Regions from separate parts of the Bacillus sp. YH3-2-B2 genome, predicted to be linked through region 2. Evidence: a T-box and tRNA genes for the amino acid it is inferred to sense, from the RefSeq annotation. Region 2 holds a T-box; the other holds one or more tRNA genes.

Region 1 (3,217 bases), 250 kb from region 2:
TAAGATCCCTGAAAGATGATCAGGTTGATAGGTCTGAGGTGGAAGTGTGGCGACACATGGAGCTGACAGATACTAATCGATCGAGGACTTAACCAATTTGAATGTATGCTTTCTGTTATCTAGTTTTGAGAGAATTTTTTAAAAAAACTCTTGCTTTTTCTGAAATACATAGTATAATAATACATGTCACTAAAACGTCTGGTGATGATGGCGAAGAGGTCACACCCGTTCCCATGCCGAACACGGAAGTTAAGCTCTTCAGCGCCGATGGTAGTCGGGGGTTTCCCCCTGTGAGAGTAGGACATCGCCAGGCAAACTTCATTCCGCAGTAGCTCAGTGGTAGAGCTATCGGCTGTTAACCGATCGGTCGTAGGTTCGAATCCTACCTGCGGAGCCATTTATGGAGAGCTGTCCGAGTGGCCGAAGGAGCACGATTGGAAATCGTGTAGGCGGTAACCCCGTCTCAAGGGTTCGAATCCCTTGCTCTCCGCCACTAATTATCAATACATAACAAACGAAAAAATACCAGGGCCCGTTGGTCAAGCGGTTAAGACACCGCCCTTTCACGGCGGTAACACGGGTTCGAATCCCGTACGGGTCACTTATATGATGGAGGATTAGCTCAGCTGGGAGAGCATCTGCCTTACAAGCAGAGGGTCGGCGGTTCGAGCCCGTCATCCTCCACCATTATCATCGCGGGGTGGAGCAGTTCGGTAGCTCGTCGGGCTCATAACCCGAAGGTCGCAGGTTCAAATCCTGCCCCCGCAACCAAAAAAAATGGTCCGGTAGTTCAGTTGGTTAGAATGCCTGCCTGTCACGCAGGAGGTCGCGGGTTCGAGTCCCGTCCGGACCGCCATTTATAAAAAGGCTCGGTAGCTCAGTTGGTAGAGCAACGGACTGAAAATCCGTGTGTCGGCGGTTCGATTCCGTCCCGAGCCACCATTTGCCGGTCTAGCTCAATTGGTAGAGCAACTGACTTGTAATCAGTAGGTTGGGGGTTCAAGTCCTCTGGCCGGCACTCTAAATGATGGAGGGGTAGCGAAGTGGCTAAACGCGGCGGACTGTAAATCCGCTCCCTCAGGGTTCGGCAGTTCGAATCTGCCCCCCTCCACCATTTTATAAATAGGGGCATAGTTTAACGGTAGAACAGAGGTCTCCAAAACCTCCGGTGTGGGTTCGATTCCTACTGCCCCTGCCACTATATTATTTATTCATCTTCAGATTATGGCGGTTGTGGCGAAGTGGTTAACGCACCAGATTGTGGCTCTGGCACTCGTGGGTTCGATTCCCATCAATCGCCCCATATTATCATTGGGCTATAGCCAAGCGGTAAGGCAACGGACTTTGACTCCGTCATGCGTTGGTTCGAATCCAGCTAGCCCAGTTGCATTTTTTTAAAAACAACAGCATAAGATGTAATAAGTTCTTTTTACATGTTGCGGAAGTAGTTCAGTGGTAGAACATCACCTTGCCAAGGTGGGGGTCGCGGGTTCGAATCCCGTCTTCCGCTCCAAATTACGGCGGCATAGCCAAGTGGTAAGGCAGAGGTCTGCAAAACCTTTATCCCCGGTTCGAATCCGGGTGTCGCCTTTCTATTGCCGGGGTGGTGGAATTGGCAGACACACAGGACTTAAAATCCTGCGGTAGGTGACTACCGTGCCGGTTCAAGTCCGGCCCTCGGCACCAATTTAACTTTGAGCGAATTATGTTAAATTGGTCATCAATTTTATTATTATAAAACATATATGAGAGTGATTTGCATATTGCAGGTCGCTTTTTTTTATATAATAAAAGCGTGAAGACTATCAATATAAGTTTCTTGCTTGTATCGTATATACTGCATTACCATTTGAAAAAACTTTACTAAAACCATTGACGCTTTATAAAATGCATGTTATATTTATATACGTCGGTTGAACACGACGCATTATATGCCGGTGTGGCGGAATTGGCAGACGCGCACGACTCAAAATCGTGTTCCTTCTGGAGTGCCGGTTCGACCCCGGCCACCGGTATACAAAGGCTTCTACATATTGTAGAAGCCTTTTTTGTTGTATGAAAATATCCTCCAAGGCTTGTGAAAACATGTTACCTGCAGCAGGAGGAGCTGGATTCGGCGCACCGTGCTTATATTAAGGAAACACCGATTCGGCCGTGGAGTTAAATCTTTCCGATCGGGCTGTTTTTGCTATTAACACTGTTTCTCAGCTGGTGGGGCGGCCATTCAAAAGCGCGCATTATTGGCAGCGGTTATTGCAGCATTTGCTCTTTTTATGTTTCAGCGCTTTCCAGCAGGCGAGCTTGTTACCCATTTTATTAAGGACGGAAACGAATTGGTCAACGTTATTATTATGTTATCGCTGATTTGAGCCGTAACAGCAGTAGCTGAAAATCTGGGATTCTCGAAATATGTTACTTCTCATTTAACATCATGGATCCCTCATATGTTTATTGCGCCGTCTCTTTTTATACTGGGGGCTGTTATATCCTATTTTATCGGGTCATCCTGGGGGACTTGGGACGCTGGCGGTTCAGTTACATACCAGCTTATTATTAGCGATCGGGGCCGTGTTTGCGAGCGGAACATTTGGTTTGCTTCTCCCCTCAGTGATAATACGGTGTTGGGGATCAATGTTGTGAAGTATGCCCGTTCGAAGCTTGTTCCGGCGATTATCGCCGCGGGGATCTCCGTTATGTTATACGGTGCGTATTTCAGATAATAAATACTTTTTGAAGGCGTTATCCGAAATTGGGATAACGCCTTTTTAATGAGCTGTTATACTTGAGAAAAAAGAGGTGATGACATTGAAGCAGATTATTACAATGGGCGGCGGGGGGTTTTCAATGGAGCCGGATCATCTTGTGCTGGATCAGTATATTTTAGAGCAGTCGGCGCGGTCAAAGCCGAAAGTTTGTTTTTTGCCGACGGCAAGCGGAGATTCGGAGAATTATATCAGCAGGTTTTATCAGGCCTTTCAAAAGCTGCGGTGTGAGCCGGATCACTTGTCGCTGTTTAAACCGCCGGGTTCTGATCTCAGATCCTTTCTCATGAAGAAAGATATTATATATGTCGGCGGCGGAAATACGCGCAATATGCTTGTCTTATGGAAAGAGTGGGGGCTTGACCTTATTCTTCGTGAAGCTTGGGAAAACAGCATCATCTTGGCGGGTCTCAGCGCCGGCCGGTGTATCACCGCCTGATTTCCGAAAAGAAACT
Region 2 (19,336 bases):
TGGCGGAAGGAAGACACGGTTGAGCTTTTGGATCAGACGCCGTTGCTCAGAGTGCCGTCGGTATTATTTCATTACATAGAAAACGACTTATCAGAGCTTCCGAAAGAGCTGCTTGACCAAGTCCACCAGAAGTCATACGTGCGAAAAAATCACGAGCGGACAAAGCTGGAGTACTGTTTTGTCGTGACAGACGGGATCGGCATCATTGCCGTGGATACGATCGGGTATACCATTCCTGTCAGAAAGAGCCGCCTGATTCCGAGACAGGAGCAGCTTGTTTATGAAATGGTAAAGGATGTAGAACCGGAATCGTTTCAATTTGAGCCGTCGCAATTGGAGTCTTCAAAGGAATATCACATTTTGTCATTGGCGCCGGAGCATGTCAGAGGTCTGACGAGAAAAGAGCGGCAGATCAAGCAGCTGATGTTTATGGCGCTCGACCAGCTGAAAGGGCTGAAAAACCGTGCGGAAATTGTGTATTGGTACACGGAATGGAATCCGCATATGTATGAGCAGATCAAACGGATGAGTTTTGAAGAGATCTGGGACATGCTTTACAATGAAACAATTGAAGGCTGGTCGGATAAACATCTTGCGTTCTGTGAAAATTTGATTAAAGGGCAGCCGTTTTTCGAAAAGCTTTGGGAAATGGAACAGGAATCAAAAGTGAACTAAAAAAAGAGGCGGGGATTCTCCCGCCTCTTTTTTTTATCTTCTTTTCCGTCCGAGACCCATGGCGTTTTCCATTTTCTTCACCATTTTGCCGGCCGTTTTGTTTGCGCGCGCCGCCCCTTCGTCGAGAATGCGGTCAAGCTCGTCGCTCTCAATTAATTCACGATAGCGCTCTTGGATCGGTGTCAATGCGCCGATAACGACTTCGGCTAAATCGCTTTTGAATTCACCGTACCCTTTGCCTTCATATTTAGCTTCTAATTCTTCAATTGATGTGCTTCCTAAAATAGAATAGATCGTCAAAAGATTAGAAACGCCCGGTTTGTTTTCTTTATCATACTTTACAATGCCTTCAGAATCAGTCACGGCGCTCTTGATTTTCTTCTCGAGCTGCTTCGGCTCATCAAGCAGCGTGATGAATGCCTTTTGGTTCGGATCTGATTTGCTCATTTTTTTGAGCGGATCAGCCAGTGACATGATGCGCGCGCCTGAATCAGGAATTTTCACCTCAGGAATCGTGAAGATGTCATTGTATTTTTTATTAAAGCGTTCCGCCAGGTTGCGGGTCAGTTCAAGATGCTGTTTTTGGTCTTCTCCGACCGGAACAAGATCCGTTCCGTACAGTAAAATATCGCCGGCCATCAGCGGCGGATAGGTTAACAGTCCGGACACGACGGCTTCTTTGCCCTTTGACTTATCCTTAAATTGCGTCATCCGCTCAAGCTCGCCGATATATGCGACGCATTGGAGCATCCACCCCGCCTGGGCATGAGCGGGAACTTCCGACTGGATAAAGAGGGTCGCTTTCTCGGGATCAAGTCCGACGGCCAGGTAAAGAGCCGCGAGATTGCGGATGTTCTTCCGCAGTTCAAGCCGATCCTGCGGAACCGTAATCGCATGCTGATCGACAATACAGAAGTAGCCGTTGTAGTCATGCTGCAAATCAACAAATTGCTTCATTGCGCCGATGTAGTTGCCGAGGGTAACGGAACCGCTCGGCTGAATGCCTGAAAAAATCGTTTTCTTCATAGTTCTTACCTCATTTCTTAAAACATAATAAAAAAAGCCCATTCTTCCCGTAGAAAAAAGGGACGAATGAACCGTGGTGCCACCCTGATTATTCCATTACAATGGAATCGCTCGAGACGTTGGTAACGGAGGCTGCTCCGGCTGGGCCTACTAACGTTCGGTCAGCTGCTCAGAAGTCCATTCCACATCGCCCGTTACCTGCTCCCAGCACCGCAGACTCTCTTCAAACGGATGAAAATGTGTACTACTCTTCATCATCGCAATCACAACAAATGTATTTGATTGATCTATTATAAATCAATTATAGCCAAATGTCATCAGAGGAATACAAGCTTATTTCCAGTTTGCTTTAGGGGTGGAAATCCTCAAAAAGAACTGAAAATGCTTAAATGATAACGTATATCAACATTTCGTATAACGAATATTATATGTAAAAAGCAATATGAACTGGAAATTACATTAAAAAAATTTAGTTAGGTCATGCTTTAAACTATAGAAGTGTATCACCTTTTTGACAGAAAAACTGACCAAATTTAAATATTTTAAATTGAGAAAATAGTATTGCAATAAATTATTCATTTCATTATAATGAACTTGTTCACTCTATTGTTACAGCTTCTTTACATAAAATAATCAGAAAAGACGGAACACAATTAAAGTTTAGAAAAATATTAAGTTATTTTGTCTGATATTTCTGAGTATTTAGTAGTAAAGGCTGAAAAATTTGATTAGGGGGTTAGTGCATGAAAAAGCGTTGGTCTATTGTAGGTTTGATGCTTATCTTCTCGCTTGTATTAAGTGCGTGCGGCGGATTCAGCGGCGGATCAGGCGGCGGTAAAAAAGACACCAAAGGACAGACTTCACTTAATATCAATATTAAAACCGAGCCGTTCTCACTGCATCCGGGTTTAGCGAATGATTCCGTGTCAGGAGGCGTAATCCGACAGACTTTTGAAGGATTGACACGCGTAAACTCCAAAGGTGAGCCTGAAGAAGGAATGGCATCTAAAATTGAAACAAGCAAAGACGGAAAGACCTATACATTTACGATTCGTGACGGTGCGAAATGGTCTAACGGCGACCCTGTGACGGCGCAGGATTTTGAATATGCATGGAAATGGGCGCTTGACCCGAACAACGAATCACAATACGCTTATCAGCTCTACTACATCAAAGGCGCTGAAGCTGCCAATACAGGAAAAGGCAAGATTGATGATGTAGGCGTAAAAGCCGTAAATGACAAAACATTAAAGGTTGAACTGAATAACCCGACACCTTATTTCACGCAATTAACTTCATTCTATACGTATATGCCGATCAACAAGAAAATCGCGGAAAAACATAAAAACTGGAATACAAACGCGGGCGAAAATTATGTGTCAAACGGCCCGTTCAAAATGACGGCCTGGAAACACAGCGGTTCCATCACGCTCGAAAAGAACGATCAATATTGGGATAAAGACGCTGTGAAATTGAAGAAAATCAATATGGTGATGATTAACAATAACAACACCGAACTGAAAAAATTCCAGGCCGGTGAGCTTGACTGGGCAGGAATGCCGCTCGGCCAGCTTCCGACTGAATCTCTGCCGACATTGAAAAAAGACGGATCTCTTCACGTTGAACCGATCGCAGGCGTGTATTGGTACAAATTCAACACAGAAGAGAAACCGCTGAACAATGTCAACATCCGTAAAGCCCTTGCTTATGCGATCGACCGCTCGTCCATCGTGAAAAATGTAACGCAGGGCGAACAAATCCCGGCCATGGCTGCGGTGCCGCCGTCAATGAAGGGATTCAAGGATAACACAAAAGGTTATTTCAAAGACAATGACGTCAAATCAGCTAAAGAATTCTTAAATAAAGGACTGAAGGAATTAGGCGTCAAGAATGCCTCTGACCTTCCGGCGATCAAACTGTCCTACAATACGGATGACGCGCATGCGAAAATCGCGCAGGCCGTACAGGAAATGTGGAAAAAGAACTTGGGCGTCAAAGTTGAGCTTGATAACTCCGAATGGAATGTTTACATCGACAAGCTGCACAGCCAGAACTACCAAATCGCGCGTATGGGCTGGCTCGGCGATTTCAACGATCCGATCAACTTCCTTGAATTGTTCCGTGATAAAGAAGGCGGAAACAATGATACCGGGTGGGAAGATCCTGAGTTTAAAAAGCTGCTGAACCAATCTCAGCTTGAAACGGATCCGGATAAACGTATCGAAGAGCTGAAAAAAGCAGAAAAGATCTTTATTGACGCAATGCCGGTCGCGCCAGTTTATTTCTATACGGATCCTTGGGTGCAGGATAAAAACCTCAAAAATGTGATCTTGACAGGAACAGGCGAAGTTTACTTCAGAAACGCTTCTTTTGAATAAAAGCCGGTTCTGAAAACAAAAGACCCAAGGTATATGGGGAGGATGTCCCCATATACCTTTCTTACTGATTACGTATAAAATTGTAAAAAACATGGAGGTGTTCACCTTGCTGAAATATATCGGTAAACGATTCATTTACATGATCATCACATTGTTTGTGATTGTGACCGCCACGTTCTTCTTAATGCAGGCAGCGCCGGGAGGACCATTTTCCGGCGAAAGAAAGCTGCCGCCTGAAATTGAGGCAAACTTAAACGAACACTATGGTCTGGACAAGCCTCTTTTCGTTCAATATGTCAGCTACTTAAAATCTGTGGCGATGTGGGACTTCGGGCCTTCTTTTAAATATAAAGGCCAAAGTGTTAATGATTTAATCAATTCAGGCTTCCCCGTCTCATTCACTCTCGGTGCAGAAGCTATTCTCCTCGCTTTAGCGTTCGGTGTGCTTTTCGGGGTGCTTGCTGCCCTGTACCATAATAAATGGCAGGATTATACCATTGCGATTTTAACGATCTTTGGGATCTCAGTTCCGAGCTTTATATTGGCGACGATTTTGCAATATATTTTCTCAATTAAATTAGAACTGTTCCCGGTCGCAGGGTGGGAATCCTGGGCATACACCTTTCTGCCCTCCATTGCGCTCGCTTCCATGCCGATGGCGTTCATTGCCAGACTCTCCCGTTCAAGCATGATTGAAGTGTTAAACAGCGATTACATACGGACTGCAAAAGCTAAAGGACTTTCCCGTCCGTCAGTCACCGTGCGCCATGCGCTGCGAAACGCGCTTTTGCCGGTCGTGACATATATGGGGCCGATGGCGGCATCCATTTTAACGGGAAGTTTCATCATTGAATCCATTTTCGGAATTCCCGGTTTAGGCGCGCATTTTGTAAACAGCATTACAAACCGTGATTATACGGTCATTATGGGAGTTACCGTGTTCTTCAGCGTGCTCCTGCTTTTATGCGTATTAATTGTAGATGTGCTGTACGGATTAATCGATCCGAGAATCAAGCTTTCCAAAGCAAAGAAAGGAGCCTAGACCATGCAGAACATTCCTAAAAATATGTTTGAACCAGCTTCAGCTAATGCCGGCGATGCCGAAAAAATAAATAAAAAAAGCCTTTCCCTCTGGAAAGACGCCATGCTCCGCTTCCGCAGCAATAAGCTTGCGATGGTCGGGTTCGTACTGATCGTTCTTATTATTCTGATGGCGATTTTTGCGCCTATCTTTTCAAGATATGATTATGCCACTACCAATCTATTAAATGCGGATAAAGCGCCGTCGAAAGATCATTGGTTCGGCACGGACGACCTTGGAAGGGATATATTCGTCCGGACATGGGTGGGGGCGCGGATTTCCATCTTTATCGGTGTCGCAGCTGCCGTGCTTGATTTATTGATTGGCGTAATCTGGGGAAGCATTTCCGGATTCCGCGGCGGACGCACAGATGAAGTGATGATGCGCATCGCCGACATTCTGTGGGCTGTTCCTTCATTATTAATGGTTATTTTGCTGATGGTTGTCCTGCCGAAAGGATTGCTCACCATTATCGTCGCCATGACGATCACGGGCTGGATCAATATGGCGAGGATCGTCCGCGGACAGGTGCTGCAATTAAAGAATCAGGAGTATGTGCTTGCTTCACAGACACTCGGTGCCAAAACCGGCCGGCTTTTGTTTAAGCATATCGTCCCGAACGCGATGGGCTCTATACTCGTAACGATGACACTGACGGTTCCGACGGCGATTTTTACAGAAGCGTTTTTAAGTTATTTGGGCCTCGGCGTACCTGCGCCGCTTGCGAGCTGGGGAACGATGGCCTCAGACGGATTGCCTGCATTAACCTATTACCCTTGGCGTCTGTTCTTCCCTGCCGGCTTTATCTGCCTGGCGATGTTCGGCTTTAACGTTGTCGGCGACGGGTTAAGAGACGCGCTGGATCCTAAGTTACGCAAATAAGGAGTGATATGAGTGACACGTTTGCTAGAAGTAAAAGACTTAGCCATTTCATTTAAAACATACGGCGGAGAGGTACAGGCAATCCGCGGGGTGAATTTCCATTTGAATAAAGGAGAGACGCTGGCGATCGTGGGGGAGTCGGGTTCCGGAAAAAGTGTGACCTCCCAAGCGATTATGAAGCTGATCCCGATGCCGCCGGGCTACTTTAAAAGAGGACAGATTCTTTTTGACGGACGTGATATCGTGCCGATGTCCGAAAAAGAAATGCAGACTATAAGAGGAAAGGACATCGGAATGATTTTTCAAGATCCGATGACCTCTCTGAACCCGACGATGAGAGTCGGCAAACAAATTACGGAAGTGCTTTTCAAACATGAAAAAATCTCAAGTGAAGCGGCGAAAAAGCGCGCCATAGAGCTGCTTGATCTCGTCGGAATTCCGATGCCCGAAAAACGGATCGGCCAATTCCCCCATGAATTTTCAGGCGGGATGAGACAGCGTGTCGTCATCGCGATGGCGCTTGCGGCAAATCCGAAACTGTTAATTGCCGATGAACCGACCACAGCGCTTGATGTGACGATTCAGGCACAGATCCTTGAGCTGATGAAAGATCTGCAAAAGAAAATTGATACGTCTATCATTTTTATCACGCATGATCTCGGCGTTGTCGCCAATGTCGCCGACCGGGTCGCCGTCATGTACGCGGGTCAGGTCGTCGAATCGGGCACGGTGGATGAAATCTTTTATGATCCGCGCCATCCGTATACGTGGGGGCTGCTTGCCTCAATGCCCAGCCTGGACAGCACCGATCAGGAAAAACTGACGGCCATCCCGGGCACGCCGCCTGATCTGACGAATCCTCCGAAAGGGGATGCATTTGCGCTCCGCAGCTCATATGCGATGAAAATTGACTTTGAACAGGAACCGCCGATGTATAAAGTGTCTGACACGCATTTTGTGAAATCGTGGCTTCTGCATCCTGATGCGCCTAAGGTCGAGCCGCCTGAAGCGGTGAAGGCTAAAATCCGTCAGCTTCCGAATACGTATCAGCATCCTGTTTTAATGAAGGAAGGTGAAAAAAATGACTGAGAAACTTCTCGAAATCAAACACTTAAAACAGCATTTTTTCACGCAGAAAGGAACGGTAAAAGCCGTAGATGATTTGTCATTTGATATTTATAAAGGCGAAACGCTCGGCCTTGTCGGCGAATCGGGCTGCGGTAAATCAACGACGGGCCGCAGTATTATCCGGCTGTATGAGGCAACCGGAGGGGAAGTTCTCTTTAACGGGGAAAATGTCCATGGGAAAAAATCCCGCAAGAAGCTGCTGGAGTTTAACCGGAAAATGCAGATGATTTTCCAGGATCCGTACGCATCTTTAAATCCGAGAATGACAGTCGCCGACATTATTGCCGAGGGAATAGATATCCACCGCCTGGCAAAAACGAAAAAAGAGCGGATGCAGCGGGTTCACGAACTGCTGGAAACGGTCGGTTTAAATAAAGAGCACGCCAACCGCTACCCGCATGAATTTTCGGGCGGACAGCGCCAGCGTATCGGAATCGCCAGAGCGCTGGCGGTTGATCCGGAGTTTATCATCGCGGACGAACCGATTTCGGCGCTTGACGTCTCCATTCAGGCGCAAGTCGTCAATTTAATGAAAGAATTGCAGAAAGAAAAAGGGCTCACTTACCTGTTTATCGCCCATGATTTATCAATGGTCAAATACATCAGCGACCGCATCGGCGTCATGTATTTCGGAAAATTGGTGGAGCTTGCGCCGGCGGATGAGCTTTACGAAAACCCGCTTCACCCATATACGAAATCATTGCTGTCCGCTATCCCGCTTCCTGATCCGGACTATGAAAGAAATCGCATGCGAAAGAAATACGATCCGGCAGTTCATCAGCTCCAAGAAGGAGAAAAAATGGAATTCAGAGAAGTGAAACCGGGACATTTTGTCATGTGCACAGAAGCTGAATTTAAAACCTATCTATAAACGTATCATCCTCCAAGACTCAGTCTTGGAGGATTTTTTTGCGCACATTCAAGTTTATTAAGCCTGCTCCCGTTTTTCTATAATGGAAAAAAAGGGGGAGATCAGTATGAAAACCATTTTGTGCGCCATTTGTGCGGGACTGTTTATCAGTGCAGCCGCTTATCCGGCCCGCGCCGCTGTGAAAGAGGAGCAGCCGCTTGTAAAAATAGCGCTGGCTGAAAAAGAACTGCCGAAATCAAATGCACGGTTCGCTTATCCGTCAGGGCTGCATTTTACACATCCTGATAAGGTGCGGGGCATTTACGTCACAGGACATTCAGCGGGAGGAAGCAAATTCGGGGAGCTGACAGACTTTGTGGACAAAACGGAGCTCAATACAATGGTGATTGATGTCAAGGACGACAACGGAAACCTCACCTTTAAGCCGGACAGCCATTCTGAGTATGCCAAAATCGCCAAGCCGTACATCAAAGACCCAAAAAAGATGATGAAAAAGCTGGAGGAAAAAAAGATCTATCCGATCGCGCGTATTGTCGTATTTAAAGACAGCGAACTCGCGAACAAAAAGCCCGAGTGGTCCTTTAAAGAAAAAAACGGAAGTGTCTGGAAAAACGGCCGCGGCGAATCGTTCGTCAACCCGTTTATGAAAGAAGTATGGGATTACAATGTAAAGATTGCAAAACAAGCTGTAAAGATGGGGTTTCAAGAAATTCAGTTTGATTATGTCCGTTTTCCTGAAGGATTTGAAAAACGTGATGACGAACTGACATACGGACACGGCGATTACGGAAAAACAGCAGACAGCAATGTGCAAAAACGCGTTCACGCCGTCACCGATTTTGTCGGTTATGCGAAGAAAAAACTCAAGCCGTACGGCGCGGATGTGTCGGTTGATATTTTCGGCTATTCAGCCACGCTGCCGGAAGCGCCTGGTATCGGCCAGAATTTCAGCAAAATCTCAGAACAGGTCGATGTCATTTCATCCATGATTTATCCGAGCCATTGGACAAGCTATTTCGGCATTGATAAACCGGATCTTGAGCCTTACAATGTCGTCAAAGAATATGCGAAGGTGGAAAATAAAAAGCTGTCTAAGCTGAAACACCCGCCTGTATCGCGCCCGTGGCTTCAGGACTTCACGGCATCATATCTCGGCAGCGGAAATTATCAAAAGTACGGGAAACGCCAGGTGGAAGACCAGGTTAAAGCGCTGCATGATGAAGGAATTGACGAATTTTTATTGTGGGACGCGGCAAACCGTTATACCAAAAACGTCGATTACACACCATTTTAAAAAAATTGAAACCATGTTAAGGGATCACACGTCTTAATAGATGTAAGATTGTTTAAACAATCGGAAATGGGGTATATCTAAAAGTGTGAAGACAACGAACCCATAAGGAGCAAATGAATGAACTGGTACGAAAAGCTGAGTGAATATTTTCCGATTGAAGAAATGAAATCAAAAGCGCATATGGAAGCTCTGTTAAAGGAGCAAAGCGATGTTTATCATAAAGAAGAGGGGCAGTACCACGTGCTGATGTATGCGGAATTTGACTCTTTCATCTTTATTGATTACCTGTTTGTGTCAAAGAAATCCAGAGGACAAGGCCTCGGAAGCAAGCTGATCGGCAGACTGAAAAAGAAGAACAAGCCGATTCTGCTTGAGGTGGAGCCTGTTGACGAGGATGACACGGATACACAGAAACGCTTGCGTTTTTATCAAAGAGAGCATTTCAAGCACGCGCAGTCAATCGGGTATCGGCGCCGGTCATTGGCTACGAATGAAGTGAACAAAATGGAGATTCTGTACTGGTCACCTAAGACGGAATCAGAAGAAGAAATATTTGAAGCGATGAAACAGACATATGAAAACATTCACACTTATAAAGATGAAAAATGGTACGGAGAATCATACGAAAAAACGGATGAAGTTCTCAAAGTCATTGATGAGAAAAAACAAAAAAACATTTTCGATCAGCTGAGCTAATTGAGAATGGGGAAAAATCCGCCAGCCGTAAATTTGCCGGATTGACACATTTTTTTCTCAGGAGACTGTTCACACTTACTTTTTTATAGTATAATACCTATAAAGATTCCTTTTTTAAAGTCATTTCAATTTGAGAATACAAACATGTTCATCCTACTAATTAGAGGAGTGAAGATTAATGGTTACATTATACACATCACCTAGCTGTACGTCATGCAGAAAAGCAAGAGCTTGGCTTGAAGAGCACGAGATTCCGTTTGTAGAAAGAAACATTTTCTCCGAGCCGTTATCAATTGATGAGATCAAGCAGATTCTGCGTATGACTGAAGACGGTACGGATGAAATTATCTCTACCCGTTCTAAAGTATTCCAGAAACTGAACGTAAATGTTGAATCTATGCCGCTTCAAGACTTATATACTTTGATCAATGAGCATCCGGGACTGCTCCGCCGTCCGATCATCATTGATGAAAAACGTCTGCAAGTCGGCTATAACGAAGATGAAATCAGACGATTCCTGCCAAGAAAAGTGCGTTCTTTCCAATTAAGAGAAGCACAGCGTCTTGCCAATTGATATAAGCTTACGATAAGCATGGAAAAAGCCCAAAACCATCGCGGTTTGGGCTTTTTGTTATTTTTCAGTCTGCTGGTAAATCATACTGGCGAGGATAACAAAAACAACGGTCAAAATCGGCAGCATCATCTGTATCATGCCGTGTTCTGCCATGAAAAATGACAGCTTGCTGTCTCCGGCAATCATTTCACCGCCGGTAAATGCGAGAAGACCGCTCCCGGCATACATCAATAAAGGCATTTTTTCCATGGCGGCATGAACGAGCTTGCTGCCCCAAATAATAATCGGCACCGAGATGAAGAGACCGATCACTACTAGTGTCAGCTCACCGTGAGAAGCGCCGGCTACTGCGATGACATTGTCAAGCGACATAAAGATATCAGCCAGAACGATTGTGCGGATGGCTTTCCAAAGAGAAGAACTGCTTTTCACATGCTGCGCATCTTTCTTCTCAATCAGAAGCTGATAGCCGAGATACAATAAAAATACCCCGCCTGCGCATTGTAAAAAAGGAACATTCAATAAATAGACCGCAGCGCTCGTCAGAACGATTCTCAAGACGACTGCGATAAATGTTCCGAAGATGATCGCTTGCTGTCTTTGTTTATGGGCCAGATTCCGGCTGGCCATCGCGATGACGACGGCATTGTCACCGCCGAGAATAAGGTCAATCCCGATAATAAGCAGAAGGGACAGCAGGTAATCGTGCGGCATGGTAACACCTCGCTTATAGATCGATTGCTTGTACAGCTAATATATGAAGCAGTGCGCTATTTATGATGGGAACCGGGAGAAAGCCTGTTTTTCGGTGTTAAAATGCTTTTTTATTTCTTTTATAACTGTTTTATCATAAAATAGAAATATAAAGAATTTGCGCTGTCTTCTATAAGGTTAAGATGTGGACGGAATGGGTAAAGTGTAGTAAAGTACTATTCATCGGGAGCTTAGATGTCCCTTCAACATCTTATAAAGAAGGGAAGGTTGGCAAAATGGAAATAGAAAGAATTAATGAGCATACTGTAAAATTTTATATGTCTTATGGTGATATTGAAGATCGCGGTTTTGACAGAGAAGAAATCTGGTACAATCGCGAGCGCAGTGAAGAACTGTTCTGGGAAGTCATGGATGAAGTGCATGATGAAGAGGAATTCGCTGTCGAGGGTCCTCTTTGGATTCAGGTTCAGGCATTGGACAAAGGACTGGAAATAATCGTAACAAAAGCCCAGCTTTCCAAGGACGGACAAAAACTCGAACTGCCGATCCCGGAAGATAAAAAACAAGAGCCGGCAGATGAAAATCTCGATGCTTTACTTGATGATTTCCAGAAAGAAGAGCAGGCTGAGAGCCGGGAAGATAAGGAGCAAAAGCTTCAGTTCACTTTGCGGTTCGATGATTTTGAGGATCTCATCTCGCTATCAAAATTGAATCTTAACGGAATCAAAACGACCTTGTATTCGTTTGAAGACCGATATTATTTATATGCAGATTTTTATGAGCAAACTGATGAAGAGGTTGAAAATCAGCTAAGCATCCTGTTGGAGTACGCGCACGAATCATCAGTCAGCATTCACCGTCTTGAAGAATACGGAAAATTGGTGATCGCTGATCATGCGTTATATACAATAAAAAAACACTTTGCATCGTAACAAACCGATTTCTCTCAGCAGAAATCGGTTTTTTTTGTTCTGAATGACAGGATGAACGGCTGAAAACCGTATAACGGCTCTCATCCGCAAACAGGATTATGCCTTCTTTCTGCTGAATACAACAAGATTCAGGAAAGGAGAAGATGCAACATGTTCAGTGCAGTGACTGCCGGCGGGCGGCTCATTCAGCTGGCCGGAAGCTATTCAAAGGAAAAAGCGGCGGAGCTGAGAAAGAAACGCTGGTTCTGCCCCGTTTGCAAAAGTGAGCTTGATATCAAACTGGGACGCGAGAAACTGCCGCACTTCGCTCATAAAAAAAGCAGGCTGTGTCCCGGGGAATCCGAACCTGAAAGCGAATACCATCTGGAAGGAAAAAGACAGCTTTTTCTCTGGCTGAAGACACAAGGGTGCAGTGTCAGCCTGGAACCGTATCTGACTTCCGCTGGACAGCGGCCTGACTTGACGGCAGAAAGCGGAGAAGAAAGGCTGGCTTTTGAATTTCAATGTGCGAACCTTTCGGCGGACTCTTTAAAGAGCCGGACGGCAGGCCTGAAAAACGCCGGGTACCGGCCGGTCTGGATCATTGGGGCAAAACGGTTAAAACGGATGGCCGCGCAATTTTTCCGGCTTTCTGCTTTTCACTGGCAGTTCTTTGAAGTCAATTCATTTTCCTCCTTAATGTTTTACTGCCCCGACGTCCGCTCCTTTTACAGGCTGCATTCCATCACTCCGTTTTACACCGGCTATTCTTATGCCGGCTTAACCGCAATCCCTCTTCACAAAGCAAACCTGAAAGACATTTGTCATCCGGAAGGGCGGCACAGCGTCAGACTTTCCTCGTGGGGGCGTGCCGTTGCCGGCTTCCGCAACAAAGGCGGGCGGTTTTTATCTGAAGATGCCGGTCTTATCCGGCGTCTTTTTTACGAAAGACATCAGGTTGCATTTCCATTTCTCCCCTCTGAAGTGTTTATTCCCGTTTCAGCAGGCTTTGTGTTTGCAAGTCCCGTTTTTGTGTGGCAGGGCCATTTATACTTGCGGCTTGCGGAACTTTCTAAAAAAGGCGCGCCGATCCGATTATCCGGCATGGTTCATGATTTACGGCAAAAAATCAGGCATAAGGAGATCCGGATGCGGTATGGTTCACAAGACAGCCTTATCGGAATGGCGGTAAAACAATATGCTGATTTCTTATGCTTGCAGGATTTTTTAAGGGAAATTGAGAATGAAGTATATATGCTCTCATCTCAACAGAAGCGCCCTCAAACGGCAGAAGAGCTGCGCCGGCGGGACCTGCTCTTTTTTGGGGAATGAGAATGCTTCATTTCGTTCACCCTAACGTCAAGGTGGTGGCGAATGTGAGGGGCGTACAAGCATTTTGTTTTCGTTTTTTCACTGTATTATTGGTATGCTCGGTCTTATATGCCGCATATGATTTGACAAAAGGCAGTGAAAAGCCGGAAGATAATCACAACACAAGTTTTTGGAGAAACAATCGTTTTTTCAATTGGCTTGAAGTAAAGAAAACGAGGGGGATCACCATGACTGAGGAAAATAAAGCAGCACAGCTGCCTGACAGAAGTGAAGTAAAGGCAGAGCATACATGGAGATTAGAGGATATTTTTCCTAGTGATGAGGCCTGGAATAAAGAATTTCAAGCAGTTAAAGAATTAATTCCGAATTTATCTTCATTTAAAGGCACGCTTGCTCATTCGGCTGATAATTTATACGCGGCGCTTACGGCACAGGATGAAGTGACGAACCGCCTTGGGAAACTTTATGCATACGCACATATGCGCTCAGACCAGGATACGGGAAATTCTTTCTACCAAGGGCTGAACGACAAAGCCGCAAGCCTGTATTCTCAGGCTGCCAGCGCGACTGCTTACATTGAACCGGAAATTCTGGCGATTCAGGAGGACAAGCTGCACCAGTTTATTCTGGAAAAAGAGGAGCTTAAGCTTTACTCCCATGCAATTGAAGAAATTACAAAACAGCGTCCGCACGTGCTGAGCGAACAAGAAGAGGCCCTGCTTGCGGAAGCCTCTGAAGCGCTGTCTTCGCCTTCCAATACATTCAGTGTTTTAAATAACGCCGATATTACGTTTCCGTCGATTAAAGATGAAAACGGCAAGGAAACTCAAATCACACACGGCAACTTTATTAATTTCCTGGAAAGCAGCAATCGTGAAGTCCGCAAAAACGCATTTGAAGCCGTATATAAAACATACGGACAGTATAAAAACACGATGGCGACTACACTCAGCGGCACTGTAAAAAAAGATAATTTTTACGCCCGTGTGAAAAAGTATAAATCAGCACGGGAAGCGGCTTTATCCAATAACAGCATTCCTGAAGAGGTTTACGATAACCTTATCAAAACGATCAATAAACATCTTCCGTTATTACACCGTTACATTGACCTGCGGAAAAAGGTGCTCGGCCTTGATGAAGTCCATATTTATGACCTGTACACACCGCTTGTAAAAGATTCGGGAATGAAGGTCACATATGAGGAAGCGAAAGATTATATGCTCAAAGGACTTGCTCCGCTGGGCGAGGAATACGCGTCTATTTTAAAAGAAGGACTTGAAAACCGCTGGGTCGATGTATACGAAAACAAAGGAAAACGCAGCGGTGCTTATTCGTCCGGTACATACGGCACGAATCCGTACATCTTGATGAACTGGCATGATAATGTCAATAATCTGTTTACGCTCGTTCACGAGTTCGGCCATTCCGTGCACAGCTACTATACGAGAAAATATCAGCCGTATCCGTACGGTAACTACAGCATTTTTGTCGCTGAAGTCGCTTCAACGACTAATGAAGCGCTGCTCGGTGAATATATGCTGAACAGCTTAAAGGATGAAAAACAGCGTCTGTACCTGCTCAACCACATGCTTGAAGGATTCAGAGGCACAGTGTTCAGACAGACGATGTTCGCTGAATTTGAGCATCTGATTCATACGAAAGCGCAGGAAGGCGAGCCGCTAACGCCTGAACTGCTGAACGAACTTTATTATGATCTGAATAAAAAGTATTTCGGTGACAACATGGTGATTGATAAAGAAATCAGTCTGGAATGGTCAAGAATTCCGCATTTCTATTACAATTATTATGTGTATCAATATGCGACAGGCTACAGTGCGGCCCAAGCGCTGAGCAGCCAGATCTTAAAAGAAGGCAAGCCTGCGGTGGAGCGCTATACCGAATTCTTAAAAGCGGGAAGCTCGGAATATCCGATCGACATACTGAAAAAAGCGGGGGTCGATATGACATCGCCTGAACCGATCGAGGCGGCCTGCAAAATGTTTGAAGAGAAACTGAATGAAATGGAAGAGCTTCTTTCGAAAGTGAACCCTTCGTAATTCAAAAAAGCCTGTGCATTAAATGCGCAGGCTTTTTCTAAAACCCCTTAAACGTTTTTCGGTGATTCAGCCGGTACAGGGCAAACAATATGGACAGAAACAGCAGTGGAGATGTAATGTAAATCGGCAGCATGTGCATCATGGCCAGCAGGTTTAAAAAGAAGAAAAACACAATCATTCCGATGATCAATACGGTGCGGAGCATTGATTTCCCTCCTTGTTTATGATTGATATATTCTATGAAAACAAGCAGTCAGTTATGTTTTGTGACAAAAATATGAACATTAATCTTATGGCTTGTCAAAACTCGACAAGATTTGATATGATAAGGATGTGAAATTGATCACAAACAAACATTACCCCTTTGTTTGACCGTGAAAAATTTCTCCCATCCCCTTTGTTGTCGTTAAGACATATGAAACCGCGCTTATCCCGGCGCGGTTTCTTTATTTGCACAAAAAAAGCCGGCTCCGTAAGGAATCAGCTTTTTTTAATGATCACAACAGGTGACATCCTCCTGGGTGCCGGCCAGAGATTTCCAAAACAGACCATGCTTTGCTTCCACTCTGGCGACCTTTTTGGCGAATGCCAGTTTTTTCATTTCTTTTTCAACTTCTTCTAGACTCAAATCATAAACGAGTGCGATTTCTTTCGATGCGACAAACCGGAAATATTCAATGAAACATTCCAAAGGCGGCGTTTCAGAAGGCTTCGGTTCATCCCCGAGCATTTCGAATAGGATCTCTTCGTATACGTCATAAGAATAGTTGCCGGGAACCTTCAGCCCTTCATCATCATGCAGACTGTTAAAGAACGTCAATGTCGGGTTGACGGTGACGTCCATTTCCGCCGCGATTTTCATATCGCACTGAAGCGCTTTTACCGCGCTTTGCGAATGGAGGTCGCGCTTGAATTCTTCAACATCCAATTTCGTCTTTTCGGCAATTTCTAAAAGAACGTCTTCATCCGTAATATTCTGCTTGGAGACAAACAGGCTTTCCTGCATGCTGCGGAGAAACAGAATGCCCGCTTTTCTTCCCTGCAGTTCGGCCGCTTTTAAAGCGAGTGCGGCAAGGTAGGGCGATGAAAGAGGCTGATCCTGCTCAAGCCAAAGGCTTCCGTCACAGGGCATCCCGGAACGGTTCGCAATTTTTTCCCAAGCTTCGGCAAGAAGGTGTTTTTTCCGCTTTTGCTTATTCAGCGATGTAATGCTCGCGGACACAATGATCCGCAGCGTAAAAAAACGTCCGTATTTGATTTTTAATTTTTTTATGGCGGGCTCCAGCGACCAGCATTCAGGACATAAAGGGTCGACAAACATGTAAATTTCGAGCGGTTTTTTTGGATGTCCGTGGCAATGGGCGAAGTATTGCTCATGCTGATAATTCGTCAATATGATCGATCCTCCGCTTCTGACTGGTTTACCATATGCCTGGCCGTCAGTTCCAGACGCCCGTACAGAAATTCACGAATATCGCCCTCCAGCCCGACCTGATCCATCGCTTTGCTCATACAGCTTAGCCACGCATCAGCCCTCTCGTCCGTAATCGGAAAGGGGAGATGCCTTGCCCTGAGCATGGGATGTCCGTGCTCTTCAGTATAAAGAGGAGGTCCGCCCAAATACTGGGTTAAAAATTGCTTTTGTTTTCTGGCCGTTTCAGTCAAATCACTTGGAAATATCGGCTTCAGCAAGGGATGAGACGAGACACGCTCATAAAAAGTATCAACAAGTTGCGATAGAAGTTCCTCTCCAATCGCTTCATATGGTGCGTTAAACGATTGTCCCATGTTGACTACTCCTTTATATGGCTAATAGGAATCATAATTCCCATTGCGAATTTATCTTTCAGTTTTACTATCTTCAGTTACTGTATATTTTAGCAATAACATTTTATTTCTACAAACAAAGTGCCTTTCTGTCAGGCGCTTGTATTTCATATCATATCACATCGCCTTCATTCATGTGTAAGATTTCACTCCGCAAAAAAACCAGAGGGCGAAGGAAGCCTCTCTGGTTTACGCGTAATACTGCCGGGTTATGTTTTTGACATATTGCTGTGTTTCCTTAAACGGCGGAATGCCTCCGTACCGATCTACGTTGCCGGGGCCTGCGTTGTAGGCGGCTAACGCGAGAGATACATTTCCGTCGTATTTCGTGAGCATCTGCTTTAAGTACTTTGTGCCGCCCTCAGCGTTCTGGACGGGATCAAGCGGGTTTGACACCCCGAGTGATTCTGCCGTGGAAGGCATGAGCTGCATCAGTCCCATTGCCCCCGCACCGCTGACCGCTTTCGGATTAAAGCCTGATTCCTGTTTAATAACCGCGCGGATCAGCTTTTCGTCCACTCCGTATTTTTCGGCCGCTTTCTGAATGGCGCTGTCTATTGAAAAGTTTCCGGTGCTGATATCAGAAGCCGCATCCGGAGACTTTATGCCCGGGGAAGCGGTCTGTGAAGCAGCCGCGGTACCGGATGAAACCGGAATTCTCGGTGAATATGAAGCGTGAGCGGTCCGCACACCGTTTAAAATTCCCGATTCCGGCTGCTGCCGGACGGCTGTGTCCGTATACTGGCTGAGCAGCGCGCTGAAATTGGCAAGCGGGCTTTCTGAAGATTGTCCGCCTGAAGCCGTGCTTGTATGAGAGATTGATTGCAGCGCCATTGACTGCAGCTGGAGAAGGGCCGCCCAATTCGTTATATTCACTGTGTCATTCCACCTTTTTTTGTTTCTGTTCATAAAAACGCTGGATTTTATTTTTCGTGATCCGCTCTGGGATGCCGAATTGCTTGAGCAATTGTTCAAACGCCCGTTTTCCTTCATCCCAGTCAGCAGCCTCGAATTCCAATTCAAAGTCTTCTTTCTCTAAATATCGGCTGTGATCTAAAATGATTAAGCCTTTTTCTGATTCTTTTTCCGCGCGTGCGGTCGACAGCGTCCCGAAATAGCAAATGTGTTCTGAACGGATTCCTAGACCGTCCAGCTGCCGTTTGACGGGGCCATCCGGAATCTTGAAGACGTCAAGATCCGGTGCCGCCGCAAGCTGTTGGTGCGTTTCCAGCAGACCGACCGCGGCAGGTTCTTTTAAAGTCAGAACGAACGAGCCGTCTTTTTCTCGGATGCGGAGTGCTGATTTTTTTTGTTTCAGAGAAAAATCTTTCGTGTCGAAATAATGATTGACCTGCTGTTTAAAATCATGTTCTTTCATGCAGAGTGCTTCACTCAGCTTCAGAAATTCTGATTTTGTCAGCAGGTTTTTGAATTCAATTTCTATTTCTTGGGTCATGACAGTCTTCCTTTCAGGACGAAAAATTGTATAATTCCCATTATCTCTTTAGAGGTTACGTTTATCAATATCGACCTTGATATGATAAAATAAATGCTGTACTTTGTTAAAAAAGGAGAACATTATGCAAAAGAGAATTGAAATCCAGAATGCATCATTAACAGAAGACGCGCTCCGCTTGAAGTGCGGAGAAGACTTAAGCGGAGCGGAACGCAAAGCCTCAGGTCAAATGCTTGTTGATTCCGATCACTTTGCTTTTGTATACATACTTGAATCAGCTGACTCTTTTGAATATGTCATTATAAAAGAACATGTCTGGCCGGATCTGAAAGAAGCCTTAGACCAAGGAAAACCGGCGGTCCTTGAGGCCGGCGGGAAAACGGTTGAACTTTCAGGGCTGCATGAAGAACTCGATTATCTTCTTGAAAATATTA

The links. A T-box is a leader RNA that pairs with one kind of tRNA and senses whether it is charged. The one in region 2 lies ahead of trpS (tryptophan--tRNA ligase), so its partner is inferred to be a tRNA-Trp.
Region 1: it encodes a tRNA-Trp, which carries the amino acid that the T-box ahead of trpS (tryptophan--tRNA ligase) is inferred to sense. The anticodon was not compared.

What each region holds. Positions count from the first base shown of each region.
Region 1 is NZ_JBSJQE010000001.1:30-3,246, forward strand. Features, by position in the region: partial or broken rRNA gene ACWJJX_RS00005 (23S ribosomal RNA) at 1-96, shown strand, start outside; rRNA gene rrf (5S ribosomal RNA) at 198-313, shown strand; tRNA gene ACWJJX_RS00015 (tRNA-Asn) at 323-397, shown strand; tRNA gene ACWJJX_RS00020 (tRNA-Ser) at 403-493, shown strand; tRNA gene ACWJJX_RS00025 (tRNA-Glu) at 530-601, shown strand; tRNA gene ACWJJX_RS00030 (tRNA-Val) at 612-687, shown strand; tRNA gene ACWJJX_RS00035 (tRNA-Met) at 695-771, shown strand; tRNA gene ACWJJX_RS00040 (tRNA-Asp) at 780-856, shown strand; tRNA gene ACWJJX_RS00045 (tRNA-Phe) at 867-942, shown strand; tRNA gene ACWJJX_RS00050 (tRNA-Thr) at 946-1,018, shown strand; tRNA gene ACWJJX_RS00055 (tRNA-Tyr) at 1,030-1,114, shown strand; tRNA gene ACWJJX_RS00060 (tRNA-Trp) at 1,125-1,198, shown strand; tRNA gene ACWJJX_RS00065 (tRNA-His) at 1,228-1,303, shown strand; tRNA gene ACWJJX_RS00070 (tRNA-Gln) at 1,313-1,384, shown strand; tRNA gene ACWJJX_RS00075 (tRNA-Gly) at 1,439-1,513, shown strand; tRNA gene ACWJJX_RS00080 (tRNA-Cys) at 1,520-1,590, shown strand; tRNA gene ACWJJX_RS00085 (tRNA-Leu) at 1,598-1,686, shown strand; tRNA gene ACWJJX_RS00090 (tRNA-Leu) at 1,934-2,015, shown strand; gene ACWJJX_RS00095 (hypothetical protein) at 2,436-2,720, shown strand; partial or broken gene ACWJJX_RS00100 (Type 1 glutamine amidotransferase-like domain-containing protein) at 2,806-3,217, shown strand, end outside.
Region 2 is NZ_JBSJQE010000001.1:243,936-263,271, forward strand. Features, by position in the region: gene ACWJJX_RS01350 (YjbA family protein) at 1-675, shown strand, start outside; gene trpS (tryptophan--tRNA ligase) at 709-1,701, opposite strand; T-box leader at 1,757-1,968, opposite strand; gene ACWJJX_RS01360 (peptide ABC transporter substrate-binding protein) at 2,445-4,079, shown strand; gene ACWJJX_RS01365 (ABC transporter permease) at 4,186-5,121, shown strand; gene oppC (oligopeptide ABC transporter permease OppC) at 5,125-6,042, shown strand; gene ACWJJX_RS01375 (ABC transporter ATP-binding protein) at 6,055-7,131, shown strand; gene oppF (oligopeptide ABC transporter ATP-binding protein OppF) at 7,124-8,041, shown strand; gene ACWJJX_RS01385 (putative glycoside hydrolase) at 8,148-9,335, shown strand; gene ACWJJX_RS01390 (GNAT family N-acetyltransferase) at 9,453-10,031, shown strand; gene spx (transcriptional regulator Spx) at 10,210-10,605, shown strand; gene ACWJJX_RS01400 (TerC family protein) at 10,663-11,319, opposite strand; gene mecA (adaptor protein MecA) at 11,595-12,251, shown strand; gene ACWJJX_RS01410 (competence protein CoiA family protein) at 12,402-13,562, shown strand; gene pepF (oligoendopeptidase F) at 13,790-15,619, shown strand; gene ACWJJX_RS01420 (hypothetical protein) at 15,657-15,824, opposite strand; gene spxH (protease adaptor protein SpxH) at 16,110-17,012, opposite strand; gene ACWJJX_RS01430 (globin domain-containing protein) at 17,009-17,407, opposite strand; gene ACWJJX_RS01435 (lytic transglycosylase domain-containing protein) at 17,636-18,322, opposite strand; gene ACWJJX_RS01440 (CYTH domain-containing protein) at 18,327-18,902, opposite strand; gene ACWJJX_RS01445 (UPF0738 family protein) at 19,027-19,336, shown strand, end outside.